DNA from 3 places in the Ketobacter sp. GenoA1 genome. Region 1 is predicted to be linked to each of the others. Evidence: predicted binding sites of a transcription regulator. Region 1 holds the regulator's gene; each other region holds the start of a gene.

Region 1 (4,830 bases):
TGAACTGGGTAAGCGGGAATTTGTGTTGCATGCCGAATCCATGCTGCAGTACATCGCCAGCAATCGAAATATTATGGTCAAACCCATCATCACTTTTTTTGGGGAACAGGAAGCGTCATGGCAAACCAGTGCCGCCAGCGCCACCTCAGATAACGAAGCCAATAAGCTGCATTTATCGGGCAACGTCACCATTGTGCAGCAAGGGGTAAGGGAAGCCGCTGTGCTGGAAACCGAAACCCTGGAACTTTACCCGAGGCGATCCTATGCCTCCACGGACGACAAGGTCATCATTCGGCAAACCGGGGTCTACATTGAAGCGGTCGGCTTGAACGCCGATCTGAACGAGAATCGAATCACTCTACGGCAAAACGTCACCAGCATTTATGAACCTGCTAAGTCTTAAAGCGTTACTCTGCATAATAACGTTCGCCTTCGCATCCAGCGCTGCCCGGGCGCTGGACAGTGATCGGCTGCAACCCTTGAAAATTGTGGCGGACACTGCCCTGATCGACGAAAAAGACGGCACTGCCACCTATACAGGCAACGTTGTACTGACCCAGGGCACCCTGCGCATTGCAGCGGAATCACTCAAGATCAAAACGGAGTTGGGTAAAGTGGACGTGGTCATGGCAGTGGGCGAGCCGGCGCTGTTTTCTCAGGTTCCGGAGCCCAACCAGGCAGAGGTCATCGCCAAAGCCAAAAAGATCGATTACCTGGTAAGGGATCAGAAACTGCTGCTGAAAATCAAAGCATCTATTGTGCAGGGCGAGAACATCTTCCGCGGTGAAGAAATCGTTTATGAAATCCAGAGCCAGCGCCTGCAGGCGGTGGGACAAACCGGAGAGGTCAAGCCCGGCAGTATCAAAGGCCGGGTGGAGATGATATTGCCCGCCGCGACAGATCCTGCCCCGAATGCGCCCAGCCCTGACGAGACGGAGGCAGCGCCGTCACAATGAGCCGTCTTACCGCCTCCAATCTCGCTAAAAGTTACAAAGGCCGTGCCGTGGTGGAAGACGTTTCCATTACCATTGAAAGCGGACAAATCGTGGGGTTGCTCGGCCCCAATGGGGCCGGTAAAACCACCTGTTTCTACATGATCATTGGCATCGTGCCCCAGGACAAGGGGCGCATCGTTATCGACGATACTGAAATCACCCATCTGCCCATGCACGGACGGGCCGCCAAAGGCATCGGCTACCTGCCCCAGGAAGCCTCCATTTTTCGCCGCTTGAAAGTCCGGGAAAACATCATGGCGATACTTGAGACCCGCAAGGACCTGACCCGCAAACAGCGGCAAAGCAAACTGGAAGAGCTGCTGGCTGAGTTTCACATCGGACACATCGCCGATTCACTGGGCATGGCCCTGTCCGGTGGTGAGCGCCGCCGCGTCGAGATTGCCCGCGCTCTGGCCACTGACCCGGCCTTCATTCTGCTGGATGAACCCTTCGCCGGGGTCGACCCCATTTCCGTGGCAGACATCAAGCAAATCATCAGCCACCTGCGTGATCGTGGGCTGGGCGTACTCATCACGGACCACAATGTGCGGGACACTCTGGACATTTGCGAGAAGGCTTTTATCGTCAGCGAAGGGCACATCATTGCTGAAGGTGAGCCCTCACTTATCCTGCAAAACCAGAAAGTCCGCGATGTTTATCTGGGTAACCAGTTCCATATGTAAAAGTTCTAAGCAATTTCAGGCATGTAAATTGCTTTGCAGCGTCACTGCTCTTACAATTAAACCCAAGCGGTTCTATTTCGGCACCAATAAACTGTTGAAATTAGGTCACTATTTGACTGCCTGGAATACAGCAATCCGATGCTGTACAGATGTCTCCGGTCGTTGCAGAAGTTGAATTAGGTATCAATGAAACCAACCTTACAGCTCAAAATTGGTCAACACCTCACCATGACGCCGCAGCTGCAGCAGGCAATTCGCCTATTGCAGCTCTCCACTCTGGATCTTCAAACCGAAATCCAGGAAGCGCTGGAATCCAACCCCCTCCTGGATGTGGATGAATCTTCCCCGGACAACGACAGCAACGATTCCGGTAACGGACAGAGTGACAGCACCAGCAAAACCGACAACGACCAGAATCTCGATTTTTCAAAATCCCAAGATACCCAGGACACCCAATCCAGCAACAACAACGCCGATGACTCGTCGGTGGATCTGGAAGGCAAGGAGATGCCCAACGAACTGCCCGTGGACAGTGACTGGGATACCATGTTCGATGGTGCCGCAGGCCCCTCGTCCAGTGGCGGCAGCTTTGACGATGACGATTTTGACTACGACAGCCGCAACACGGCGCCCGAATCCATTTACGACAACCTTATGTGGCAACTGAATCTGACCCCCATGTCAGACATGGACCGGATGATTGCCATGGCCATCATTGAAGGCATCAACCCCAAGGGCTATCTCACCCAGTCCGTGGAGGAAATCCGCGATGGTGTGCTGGCGCAACAGGACGTGGTGGCCGACCTGGTCAGATTACAGCAGGAAGAACTGCAGGCCATGGACATCCAGTTACAGCCGGATGACGATGATGATGGCCTACCCGTATCCCTGGAAGAGGTGCTGGCTGTATTGCACCGGGTTCAGCAGTTCGACCCCCCCGGAGTGGCCGCCCGTGACCTGCGGGAATGCCTGCTGATTCAGCTCAAACAACTGCCCCGGGATGAACCCCACCGGGATGATGCCATCATGGTGGTGGAGATGTTTCTGGATGCGCTGGGTGCCCGCGATTTCGCCACCATCATGCGCAAGGGCAAACTGTCCGAGGCCCGACTGAAAAGCGCCATTGCGTTGATCCAGACCCTGAACCCTTATCCGGGCAGCAGCGTCGAAACCGATGATACCCAGTATGTCATCCCGGATGTCATTGTGAGTAAGGACAAAGGCCGCTGGAAAGTGGAGTTGAACCCGGAAGCCACCCCGCGCCTCAGGGTCAACAGCAGCTACGCATCCATGATCCAGCGTGCGGACAACAGCAGCGACAACACCTTCCTGAAAAACAATCTGCAGGAAGCCCGTTGGTTTATCAAAAGCTTACAAAGCCGCAACGAAACCCTGCTTAAAGTAGCCACCAAAATAGTGGAATATCAGATAGGGTTTCTCGAACAGGGGGAGGAAGCCATGAAACCACTGGTGCTGCACGATATTGCAGAAGCGGTCGGCATGCATGAATCCACCATTTCCCGGGTCACCACGCAGAAGTTCATGCACACCCCAAGGGGTATATTTGAGCTCAAGTACTTCTTCTCCAGTCATGTCAGCACCGGTTCCGGCGGCGAATGCTCCTCCACCGCCATTCGCGCCATCATCAAAAAGCTGATCGCGGCAGAAAATCCCAAAAAACCATTGAGCGACAGTAAAATTGCCAACATACTGGAAGAACAGGATATCAAGGTTGCCCGGCGCACCATTGCGAAATATCGCGAAGCCATGATGATCCCGCCGTCCAACGAAAGGAAACGATTGGTTTAACTGTTGGTCACAGTTATATAAGCGTAAACACCAGACCACTGCCAACATCAGGCTTTGGTCGCAGTAACATCTAAACCACGATTAAGGAGTGGCCTATGCAAATCAATATCAGCGGACATCACGTAGAAGTTACCGACTCCATGAAGGACTACGTTGCCGATAAGATGCAGAAACTGGAACGCCATACCGACGACATCACCAGCATCCAGGCGATTCTCAGTGTAGAGAAAAACCGCCAGAAAGCAGAAGCCAAAATCCACGTAAAAGGCGCTGATTTATTTGCCAACGCCGAATCCGAAGACATGTACGCCGCCATTGATATGATGACCGACAAGCTGGACCGACAGGTGCTGAAGCACAAGGAAAAAATGAAAAGCTGGTAACTGAAGGTTATTGATAACGTATGGAACTTGCTGAAATCATCAGTCCGCAACGGGTCTTTGAAGACGTTCCCGGCGGCAGCAAAAAGAAAGTTCTGGAAACCGCTGCTGGGCTGATCGCCCAGCAGTGCCCGGAGCTTGACCCCAATGAACTTTTTGACAACCTTATCTCGCGGGAGAAGCTGGGCAGTACCGGTTTAGGTAAAGGCATCGCTATCCCCCACTGCCGGGCCAATCACTGCAGTAACGCCATTGGCGCGTTTATCAAATTGGAGAGCGGCGTGGACTTCGATTCCATCGACCATGAGCCGGTGGACATGCTGTTTGTTTTACTGGTGCCGCAGGATGCTCACGAGGAGCACCTGAACATCCTTTCCAAAATCGCCACCCTATTCAATGATGACAACCGTCGCAAAACATTGCGTGCGGCCCACTCCACCGACAGTATTTATGACGCACTGGTGACACCGGTATGAAATTAGTGGTAATCAGCGGTCGCTCCGGATCAGGAAAAACCACTGCATTACACGTTCTGGAAGACATCGGCTACTACTGCGTTGACAACCTTCCCGTTACCCTGCTGCGGGATCTGATGAGTGAACTGGCAACACGGTCTTCGCCCAAAATTGAAGAAGTCGCCATCGGCATCGATGCGCGCAACAGCGTGACCCAACTTGAGAAGCTACCCAACGTGCTGCGGGAATTGACCGCAGATGGTGTCGAAAGCCAGGTTATCTATCTGGACGCAGGCGATGAAACACTGGTCAAACGCTTCAGCGAAACCCGCCGCAAACACCCTATCAGCAACGACACCAACACCCTGAAAGAAGCCATCGACCGGGAACGGGAAATGCTGAATCCGGTGGCTGCCAGCGCCAGCCTGATTATTGATACCAGCAATCTCACCCTGCACGAACTGCGCGACCAAATCAAAATCCGGGTAACCCACTCGCAGGAAGGCAT
Region 2 (4,830 bases), on a different contig from region 1:
CCACTCAATAAAACCAACAACAACACACGTAGCATATGGGGCTAACCCAGCTTCTTAATTCGTTCAGTGGGGCTAATGACATCGGTCAACCGAATGCCGAATTTCTCGTTCACCACCACTACCTCACCATGGGCAATCAGCGTACCGTTTACCAGCACATCCAAAGGCTCACCCGCCAATCGGTCCAGCTCAATTACGGACCCCTGATTCAACTGCAACAGGTTGCGGATACTGATGTTGGTGCTCCCAACCTCCATGGCAAGAGTAACCGGAATATCCAGGATCACATCCATATTCGGGCTGTTTTCCGAGGAAAATGGCGTGGATTTATCGCTCAGAGACTCCAACGGAGCAGCCTGCACTTCGTCCTCGGCAGGGCTATCCTGCTCGGCCAGGGCCGCGGCCCACTCATCCGCCAAGGCTTCATCATCAACGGGTTTATCTTCATCTGTCATTGCTTTTTACCCCATGCAGTCAGGCTCAGGCCTGCTCTTCCTCATCATTCAATATCTGCTCACGCATCCAGCTCAAACGGGATTCTTTACTGCCATCTGATTCTGGGCGCTCCACCTTGTTAATCACCTGCAACGCCAAATTTCCATTCGCCTCTCCCAACTTGCCACGAAATGCTGGTATACCATTGGCCAGCATCAACACGCTGTCTGGCATTTCAATGGGGATAATGTCCCCTTTTTTAAGCTTTGCCAGCTCAGTAAGACGCATTTTTTTCTGGCAGAGTTTTCCCTTAAGCTCTACCCTGGCACCCATTACTTCTTCACGCAGCGATTTCATCCAACGCTCATCCTGATCGCCAACGTCGCTTTGCACACCCGCATCCAGCACTTCCCGCAATGGCTCGATCATGGAATACGGTAGTGTCAGGTGCATCTCACCACCACCACCATCCAGCTCCACATGAAACGAGTTAACCACCACCACTTCACTGGGGCTTACGATATTGGCCAAAGAAGGGTTCACTTCCGCGCTTAAAAATTCGAATTTAACCGGCAACACCGCTTTCCAGGCTTCCTGCATATCAATAAAAGCCTGTTCCAAAACCATCTGCACAACCCGGTTCTCAGTGGGTGTGAATTCACGTCCTTCTATTTTTACGTGACGGCCATCACCACCAAAAAAATTATCCACCAGTTTGAATACCAGCTTGGCATCCAGAATAAACAGAGCGGTCCCTTTCAGGGGCTTAATACGAATCATGTTCAGCGACGTAGGCACATACAGGCTGTGCACATACTCCCCGAATTTGATTACCTGTACACCGCCAACCGACACATCAGCCGTACGCCGCAACAGATTGAACATGCTGATGCGGGTGTAGCGGGCAAAGCGTTCGTTGACCATTTCCAGGGTCGGCATACGCCCGCGCACGATACGATCCTGTGTACTCAGGTCATAGGATTGAATACCATCGCCCGAATCATCTGAACCGGTTTCAATATCGCCATCATCCACGCCATGAAGAAGCGCGTCGATTTCGTCCTGTGATAAAAGATCCTGTACAGCCATGTTTTATTGCATCACAAAGTTGGTAAACAGCACCTGTTCAATCCCAGGCTCACCCATTTCTTCTGTCAGAATTTTCTGAAGCTCTTCCAACACGCTTTGACGCAGCGCCTCTTTACCCTCAGGTGTACGCAACATCTCAAAGTCCTGAGATCCCAATACCATCACCAGATTATTCCTGACCAACGGCATGTGCGTATTGATGGTGTCGATCGCCGCCGGATTACGGGTCATCACCGACATGCTGATCTGAACGTAACGTTGACGTCCTTTCCACTGATAATTGACCACAAAGGGCGGTTTGAAATCGAAGTAAATAGCAGGCATCTGGGTGGGCTCTGCGGCGTCATCCACTGGCGCTTCTTCCCCTCCGGACATCATTAGGAAAGCAGCCACACCACCGCCGATCATCAGCACTACCAATACGGCAATAATGATGATCAACATTTTCGACTTGGGTTTTTCCTGTTCTTCGCTGGTATTGTTGTCATCGTCCGCCATAAAACACCTTCTGGATTCCCGTTGCCAAGATTTATAGCAAGGCCTGTACCAAAACAATTATTTCTTTAATATCAATCAGTTAAATAAATAAACATCAGATTCAACCAATCAACGTCAAAAAATCGGCCTGCTCACAGAAGTTTAGACAAGATTTCAGGACCTGCCCGTCAAAATCCCGCCAAGTATCGGAAATAGTTAAGAAAATAGAAACGAGAGACGCGGCACCGAATGGTGCCGCGGTGTAAGAAGCTAGCCCACGTAGAAGGCTTAGGCGTAGTAATCCACCAGCCCTACTGCATGCTGAGTCTCACCTTCTGCGGCGGCTTCAGTCTGTACGACAGCATCCGCCTCCTGCTCTGAGCCGGATCCCGACCGATGATCCTGACCGCGCCGATCGTGGGATTCCTGAGCATTCTGATCACGGACATCCACATCACCCAAAGCCACGCCATTCTGTTCCATCAATTCCCGCAAGCGGGGTAAGGCTTGTTCAAGGGCGTCACGGGTCGGTGCCGCATGACTGGTAAACACCACGTTAGCCTGATCCTGCTGCACGGAAACCTTCACGTCGATGGGCCCCATATCGCGGGGCGTCAACTGAATCTGGGCACTGTTCAGTTTGGAACTGACCATCATCATCAGGCGCTGGCCCACCTCGTTACCCCACTCACGGCTCTGCATTGGGGTGTGAATGGGCGTTGCAAAGGGTTTTGCCATCGTTGCAGAACTTCTGCCCACTTGCTCCAGGCTACGCTGAAACGGGGTTGCCTTGGTTCCATCGGCCTGTTCCACTGCTTTCGGAACCGGCTGAGACGTGTCCTTGCCGACGCCCGCCGCTTTGTCCAGCGCTTTTGCCAACGCCGCCAGCCGTTCCTGCACCGGGGTAGGCACCGGGTTCTCTGGCATCCCGTTCCTGGAGGCCAGCTTTTCCGTCAACATCGCCACGTCTGACTTTTTTTCCTGCTTGGAATCCGCCAGGGCGACGTCATCCACCTCTGCAGTCATTGGTGAAGATTGCCTGGCTTGTTTCTCCCCGGATTCGCTTTTCTCTCCCGCTCCCAGCTCGGAAGCAGTGGCGACCCTGGTTGCTGAAGCCGTCAACTCTGGTTTTTTGGTGTCACCCGCTGTGGCTTGTACCTCAGCTCCAGGTTTCCCCTTCATGCCCTTGGCAGCGGCGCCAAGGATAGCGGCTGTCACCGGCTCCACCACCTTGTCCGAATCTGCTTCGCCCTGCACATCACCTTGCCCGTTGGCAACCGCTGCCAATGCCTGCTGCTCTGCATCGGACTGTTCATTCGTTTCGGTGGCCGGCAGGCTCTCATCGGCAGAAAGCGACTCACTGTTTGCCAGTTCCGGCGGCGAATGATGAGGTGTGGCCACTGCGTCTGAAACTTCACTATCGCCCTCCTGCTCACCATCGGCCAGCTGAATTTCAGGAGATGAAACACTGCCCTCAATTGCCGCTTCCGAAGCTATGGAATCGGTCTTCGGCGTCTCAGCCTGCGCAGTGCTCACCCCTGCCTGCGCTGCCTCGGAGGACACTTGCGCTGACGTTGCCTCCGCTTGGGTAAGCGCTTTTTCCTGATCTTTCGCGGCGCGCTGATGATGGTTCAGACGGTCTTCCTTATCGGTGGCCTGCGCATTAGCTTGCTCAGCCCGATGTTGGCTATCCTGGGCTTCCTCTGACCGAGACTGATTGCGTTCAGTCCGTTGATCCCGATGGGCCTCCGCCCTGGATAACCACTCCTGCCGATCATTGCGCTGCTTCGCGTCCAACCGCCGCTCATCATCCGGCAAACGGTTGCCGCCCCCCTGCCGTGAATTTGCCTCGTGCGCAGGCGCCGAGCGCTCAGAGTTTGTTGTTGAATGGGTAGGTTTACGCCCGGACTGAACCTGAGCGCTTAAAATACGATCGAAGGATTGGGCGGCGCCATCTGCGCTAAACAATTGATTTGAAAGATTTAATTCCTGTACCTTTACACTAAGGGCACTGGATTGGCTGATACTAAGGGGTAGGTTGTCGGTGCCCATGGGCGCCCTCCTTCATTCACTATACTCAGAAGGAGAGCAAAGCCTGTGCCAGGGATTACAAGCCCATACCATTGAGTGTGGTGATGATCTGAGAAATAACGCGGGCAATTACAGGGTGTGCTTCTTCGTACTGAATCAGTTGCCGTTCGAACTCCTCCACCAAATCTTCTTCCCAGTGCTCAGATGAGCCATTCAGCATCACCTCAAGCCGGGCTGCCAGTTCGCCAAGCGCCTGCTTGTCAACCGCTGCCACTTCACCGTGTTCGTCCAACTGACTTTTGAGTTCTGAAACGGATTCCTGCAATTTTTCTTTTGGCATAAAGCACCTCTATAGCTGTTCACACATTATACGCCTCTGACTGCAGGATAAAAGCGAATGAATATCCGCAATTTGGATGCAAAACTTTGCCCCGGGTTTGTCTCTATAATAAGACTGCTTTAAAAAGGAACAGAACATGCCTCCATCTGCACGCATCGGCGACTTCCATGTATGCCCTAAAGTCAACCCAGGCCCGGTACCCCACGTTGGAGGGCCTGTTGCCGTGGGCCAACCCACCGTTTTGATCATGGGGATGCCGGCTGCCCGCCTGGGGGATATGGCAATCTGCGTGGGCCCACCAGACAAAATTGCCAAGGGCAGTTCATCGGTACTGATAGGCAATAAGCCCGCGGCACGCATGGGGGACAGTACTGCTCATGGTGGGGTCGTGGTGATGGGAGCGCCGACGGTGTTGATTGGGGGGTAAACGGTATTGTAAAGCAGGCTGACACAAAATT
Region 3 (4,830 bases), on a different contig from region 1:
TCAGCATGTTAATGGCCATGCCCGCCAGTTGTGAGGAGCTGGCGGCCATCAACTGCTCGGCCGCGGGATTAACGAATTGAACTTTCAGTTGTTCGTCCAGCAACACCACAGCGGTGGTGAGGTGGTCCATCAGGCGACGGGACTGATCGTAATTGGTTGATACCCTTACTGTATTCACTGGATTCATGTGGACCTCAAAAGCTATGGAAGTAGCCAATGCAAAATCCAAACCACCTATGTGGCGGTGGGTAGACTTTGGTGCGCAAAGCAGGAGAAAGGGCCAAAATCGTGATCCTTAGCCGCAACAAAATCCCTCTTTTGGCGCTGGCAAGTCGGTGAATTACGAGTTGAATTGGTACATGGGCACTTGGGATGCCCTCTATTGGGTTTCCCAAGTGCAGTTAAGGAGGAATATTAGGCTATGGTCGCTTGTCTGTGAACCAATATGGTGCAAGCAAATTGCGGGAGTTACTTTTTGGGGCCACCGACTGCGGATCGCTTCACATAAAAGGTTACGGTGTCGCTTTTACCTACTTCTTTGCCTTTATTGTCAATGGCGGCCACATAGGCTGCGTATTCCCCGCGATCCAGATTGTTGAGCTTGAATGTGTTGGTTCGCTTCGGCTCGCCGTAGGCTGAACCATTGAAAAACAGCTGCAGTTTGTCGGTATTGCGCAGGGCAGGGGATAAGGCCACCTGCACGGTCACTTCCCCACCGTTGTTAACGAAATGCTCGCCGTCACCGGGGAGAATGATGGTCATCTTGTTGTAGCTGAATTCCGCTTCCGTTTCCGTGGCCGGTGCGGTATCCACCTTGGGAATGATGGCGGGTATGGTGGGAACAGGCTGAACATCCAGCTCTTCCGCGCCCTTGACCGGTTCATCGGTAAATACGGTGTTGCCGCTGTCGTCGGTGTACTTATACACCTTGGCCGCCAGGACAGGGGTGCTAATCAGGGCCAGGATGGCCACTATCGCCGGGGTGCGGATCATCTTGCTGCTCCATGGTCGTGGTTATTTACTCATTAAAAACCATTTAGAGTTCCTTATACAAAAAAAGCTCCCAAAAATGGGAGCTTTTTCCGTTCCTGCAGGATCGCTCAGGCGCTTAGCAAGAGTAGTACATGTCGAACTCAACCGGGTGAGTGGTCATGTTCAGGCGTTCTACTTCGCCGCGTTTCAGGTCAATGTAACCACCGAGCATGTCTTCGGTGAACACGCCGCCTTCGGTGAGGAAGTCGCTGTCCGCTTCCAGTGCATCCAGAGCCTGGGACAGGGTGGACGCTACCGTTGGGATCGCAGCGGCCTCTTCGGCCGGCAGGTCGTACAGATCCTTGTCCGCAGCATCGCCGGGGTGAATCTTGTTCTTGATCCCGTCCAGACCGGCCATCAGCATGGCGGCAAAGCCCAGGTAGGGGTTGGCGGTTGGGTCAGGGAAGCGAACTTCGATACGGCGGGCTTTCGCGCTGCTAACCCAGGGTATACGGATGGAAGCAGAACGGTTACGGGCAGAGTAAGCCAGCATAACAGGCGCTTCAAAGCCGGGTACCAGACGCTTGTAAGAGTTGGTGGAAGCGTTGGTGAAGGCGTTGATCGCGCGCGCGTGCTTGATGATGCCGCCGATGTAGTACAGGGCTTCTTTGGACAGACCGGCGTACTCGTCACCGGCAAACAGGTTTTTGCCGTCTTTGGACAGAGACTGGTGGCAGTGCATACCGGAGCCGTTGTCACCTACCAGCGGCTTGGGCATGAAGGTGGCGGTTTTGCCGTAGGCATGGGCCACGTTGTGTACGCAGTACTTGAGGATCTGTACTTCGTCTGCCTTGGCTACCAGGCTGTTGGGGCCAACGCCGATCTCACACTGGCCCGCGGTGCCCACTTCGTGGTGGTGTACTTCGATGTGCAATCCCATTTGCTCCATAGCGGCACACATGGCGGCACGCAGGTCATGGAGGGAATCAACGGGAGGAACGGGGAAGTAACCGCCTTTAACACCTGGGCGGTGACCGATGTTGGCACGGTCGAAATCTTCATTGGATACCCAGGCCGCCTCTTCGGAATGGATAGAGTACATGGAGCCGCTCATGTCGGATTTCCATTGTACGGAATCGAAAACGAAGAATTCGGGCTCCGGGCCAAACAGGCAGCCATCGGCGATGCCGGTGGACTTCAGGTACTCTTCTGCACGACGGCCAACAGAGCGGGGATCGCGCTCGTAACCTTGCATGGAGGAAGGTTCAACGATGTCGCAGCGCAGGTTCAGGGTGGTTTCGTCGGTAAAAGGATCGATTACCGCAGTGCTGTCATCCGGCATCAGGATCATGTCGGATTCGTTGATGCCTTTCCAGCCGGCGATTGAGGAGCCGTCAAACATTTTACCGTCAGTGAAGAAGTCGTCTCCGATTTCGCCAACCGGCAGGGAAACGTGTTGTTCTTTACCGCGAGAATCGGTGAATCGCAGATCAACCCAGCGAACATTATTTTCTTTGATAAGAGAAGTGGTCTTTGCAGACATTCTTGTGTGTCCTCCAATGGATATTGAGATTAGGGGGTGTGACCAAGTGAAGAAGTCTCTGCCGAATCCCCCTGGGGTGTCGACAGCCCCAACCGACAGTTGCGAAGAATTAGTCGATCCACAATGCGGATGTATTGGTCTTGCCTCACAGGAAAGCAAAATATATGCCATTGGATTTTGAGTTGAAAGGGGCTCAGGTCAGTAATCGGAAGTTTTTTTTGGTCACTGACGCAGCCCACTAATGGTGCGGGCTCCAGAGAGGCGTGCACAGGCCATAATACAGCCTGTTCAAGGCCTTGAGCTGTAGTGAAAAAACAACCTGCACCAATAAAGGGCGGCCGGAAGCCGTTGTGGTCCAATGTGGTGCGTCACGCCCCTATTTGGGGCGCTAGGATTCGCAGACCTCGATCACAATGGTGATTTCCCGGTCAAGCTCCTGACTGGAGATCACTTTATGGCCATTTACCCGGCACCAGGCGGGGATGTCGTGCAGTACACCGGGGTCGGTGGCCAGCACCTGAAGCTGGTCCCCCGGTTGCAGTTGCTGGACGGCATTCTGGGTTTTGATGACCGGCATCGGGCACAATAGCCCACGGGCATCGAGTTGTTGTTGGTTCATGGCAGATCCTCCGGGCGCCTATGATAACCATTACCGATGCTTAAGAATATATGTCCTGTATGGGGTGGCTTTTATGCGGGAACATTCTTTCCCTGCGGCAGGTTTAAGGCTTATCTTTAAAAGGTTGTCAGCACCTGGGCCAATGGAGACACAGGAGGTGTGCCATGCCAGTCCGATCCGTTACTGAATATCTTGATCAGAACAAAGTTGATTATCATGCCTGCAATCACGCGCCCGCGGTTACTTCGCTCGAGGTTTCCCAATCCAGTCATATACCGGCGGCCAATTTGGCCAAGACGGTGATCTGCAATGCCGATGGTGAGCTGGTGATGGCAGTGTTACCGGCTCATCAGCACGTGGATTGCCGGGTGTTGCAGGATCTGTTGCAGGCTGAAACCTTGCGGCTGGCGGAGGAGAGTGAGTTTGCCGATCGCTTTCCACTGTGTGAGCTGGGCGGCATGCCGCCATTGGGTGAGCTTTACCGTATGCCGGTGTACATGGATGAGTCGCTGCTGGGGGCGGACTGGATCGCTTTCAACGCCGGTACGCACACAGAAGTGATAAAAATGGACACCGGGGTGTTCAAGCGTTTGGTGAAACCCACCCTGTGTAATTTTGCTGTGACACATTAAAGGAGGCCTGGATGCCTGCGTCAGCTTATATAGCCAGTGTTGGTTTTTGAGGGCAGGTTTGGTCGTTACTGGAAGTCTTTCCCGTTCTCGATGTCGCCGATGTAAATGCCCAGATCGGTTTGGTGGGTAACATGTCCATTGCATTGATTTTATTCAGAGCTTCCTTGTCGCACTGATCCAGGCTTGCTGGTACGTGTGCATAATTAGGTTCCATGCGTTCTATCCTTTTAATGTGTTGCTCCTAAGAATAGAGACACAGTGCGCACAACTATCTATCGAGAAAAGAACAGACTGAAGTAGAGGCTGACTATGGATACCCAGTATATCGATGTCACCCATGGGCTGGCGCTTCCAGGCAATAAAAAAACAGTTTTTATCAATACTTTGATACGTGAAGCTCCCCCGCAATAGGCGGCAAAGGCGCAAACTGTTGCAATCATGCCGATTTGATAAAGATATGTGAAATCCTGTTGGTACAGGAGTCGCTGAAACTGGGTGTCGTTGCGAACCAGAAAAGCGGACAGCAATACAAACGAGAAGAAAACGATAAAGCCAAAGCCTGTGGCCAACAGAACTCTTTGCACAATTGGTTGAACAGGATTCATATGATCTTCAGTCAAATCGATAAAACACTGATGTCTTTCATGATTTAGTTCCAGTTCTGCAGTGACGCATAAATGTAACGCTGGCTGGCGTGTGGAACTGCTTTGTCAGTGCCTGTTTTATTGGAAACGGGCAGGCTTTTCACCCCCGGCGCAGGAGTCATCATTCATTCGGCTGAGTGACAAACCCCAACTTTTCCAGCCCCGCCCGTTGCACTGCTGCCATCACTTTAATGACGTGTTCGTAAGTCACGTCTTTGTCGCCCCGCAGGTGAATTTCCGCTTGTTCGGCTTTACCGGCTTCTTGCGCCAGCCTGGATTCCAGTTCAGCGAACGCGATGACATCATCGTTCCAGTGAATGTCGCCTTCGGCAGTGACGCTGATGGCAATGGTTTCCGGCTTCAGTTCATTGGGCGTGTTGCTGGCCTGGGGCAGGTCCACCTTGACGGAATGGGTGAGCA

Evidence for each region. Region 1 encodes sigma-54, which starts transcription at its own class of promoters, with help from an activator protein. Its sites were predicted from a motif close to ANTGGCATNNANNTTGCTNT; they were not measured.
Region 2: D9N13_RS08550 (flagellar basal body-associated FliL family protein) is a predicted target of sigma-54. The motif match lies at 2,056-2,075, and genes of this name have one in related genera.
Region 3: glnA (glutamate--ammonia ligase) is a predicted target of sigma-54. The motif match lies at 2,668-2,687, and genes of this name have one in related genera.

Annotation. Positions count from the first base shown of each region.
Region 1 covers NZ_RCHM01000009.1:369,885-374,714, reverse strand. Annotated here, with positions in the region: gene lptC (LPS export ABC transporter periplasmic protein LptC) at 1-403, shown strand, start outside; gene lptA (lipopolysaccharide transport periplasmic protein LptA) at 384-956, shown strand; gene lptB (LPS export ABC transporter ATP-binding protein) at 953-1,678, shown strand; gene D9N13_RS03065 (RNA polymerase factor sigma-54) at 1,865-3,487, shown strand; gene hpf (ribosome hibernation-promoting factor, HPF/YfiA family) at 3,583-3,870, shown strand; gene ptsN (PTS IIA-like nitrogen regulatory protein PtsN) at 3,891-4,343, shown strand; gene rapZ (RNase adapter RapZ) at 4,340-4,830, shown strand, end outside.
Region 2 covers NZ_RCHM01000023.1:2,555-7,384, reverse strand. Annotated here, with positions in the region: gene fliO (flagellar biosynthetic protein FliO) at 1-35, opposite strand, end outside; gene fliN (flagellar motor switch protein FliN) at 42-455, opposite strand; partial or broken gene fliM (flagellar motor switch protein FliM) at 562-1,524, opposite strand; gene D9N13_RS08550 (flagellar basal body-associated FliL family protein) at 1,528-2,022, opposite strand; gene D9N13_RS08545 (flagellar hook-length control protein FliK) at 2,290-4,053, opposite strand; gene D9N13_RS08540 (DUF4404 family protein) at 4,109-4,372, opposite strand; gene D9N13_RS08535 (PAAR domain-containing protein) at 4,509-4,799, shown strand.
Region 3 covers NZ_RCHM01000032.1:63,933-68,762, forward strand. Annotated here, with positions in the region: gene glnL (nitrogen regulation protein NR(II)) at 1-187, opposite strand, end outside; gene D9N13_RS13155 (DUF4124 domain-containing protein) at 469-993, opposite strand; gene glnA (glutamate--ammonia ligase) at 1,109-2,515, opposite strand; gene D9N13_RS13165 (sulfurtransferase TusA family protein) at 2,904-3,134, opposite strand; gene D9N13_RS13170 (aminoacyl-tRNA deacylase) at 3,299-3,766, shown strand; gene D9N13_RS13175 (hypothetical protein) at 4,039-4,371, opposite strand; gene D9N13_RS13180 (ExbD/TolR family protein) at 4,532-4,830, opposite strand, start outside.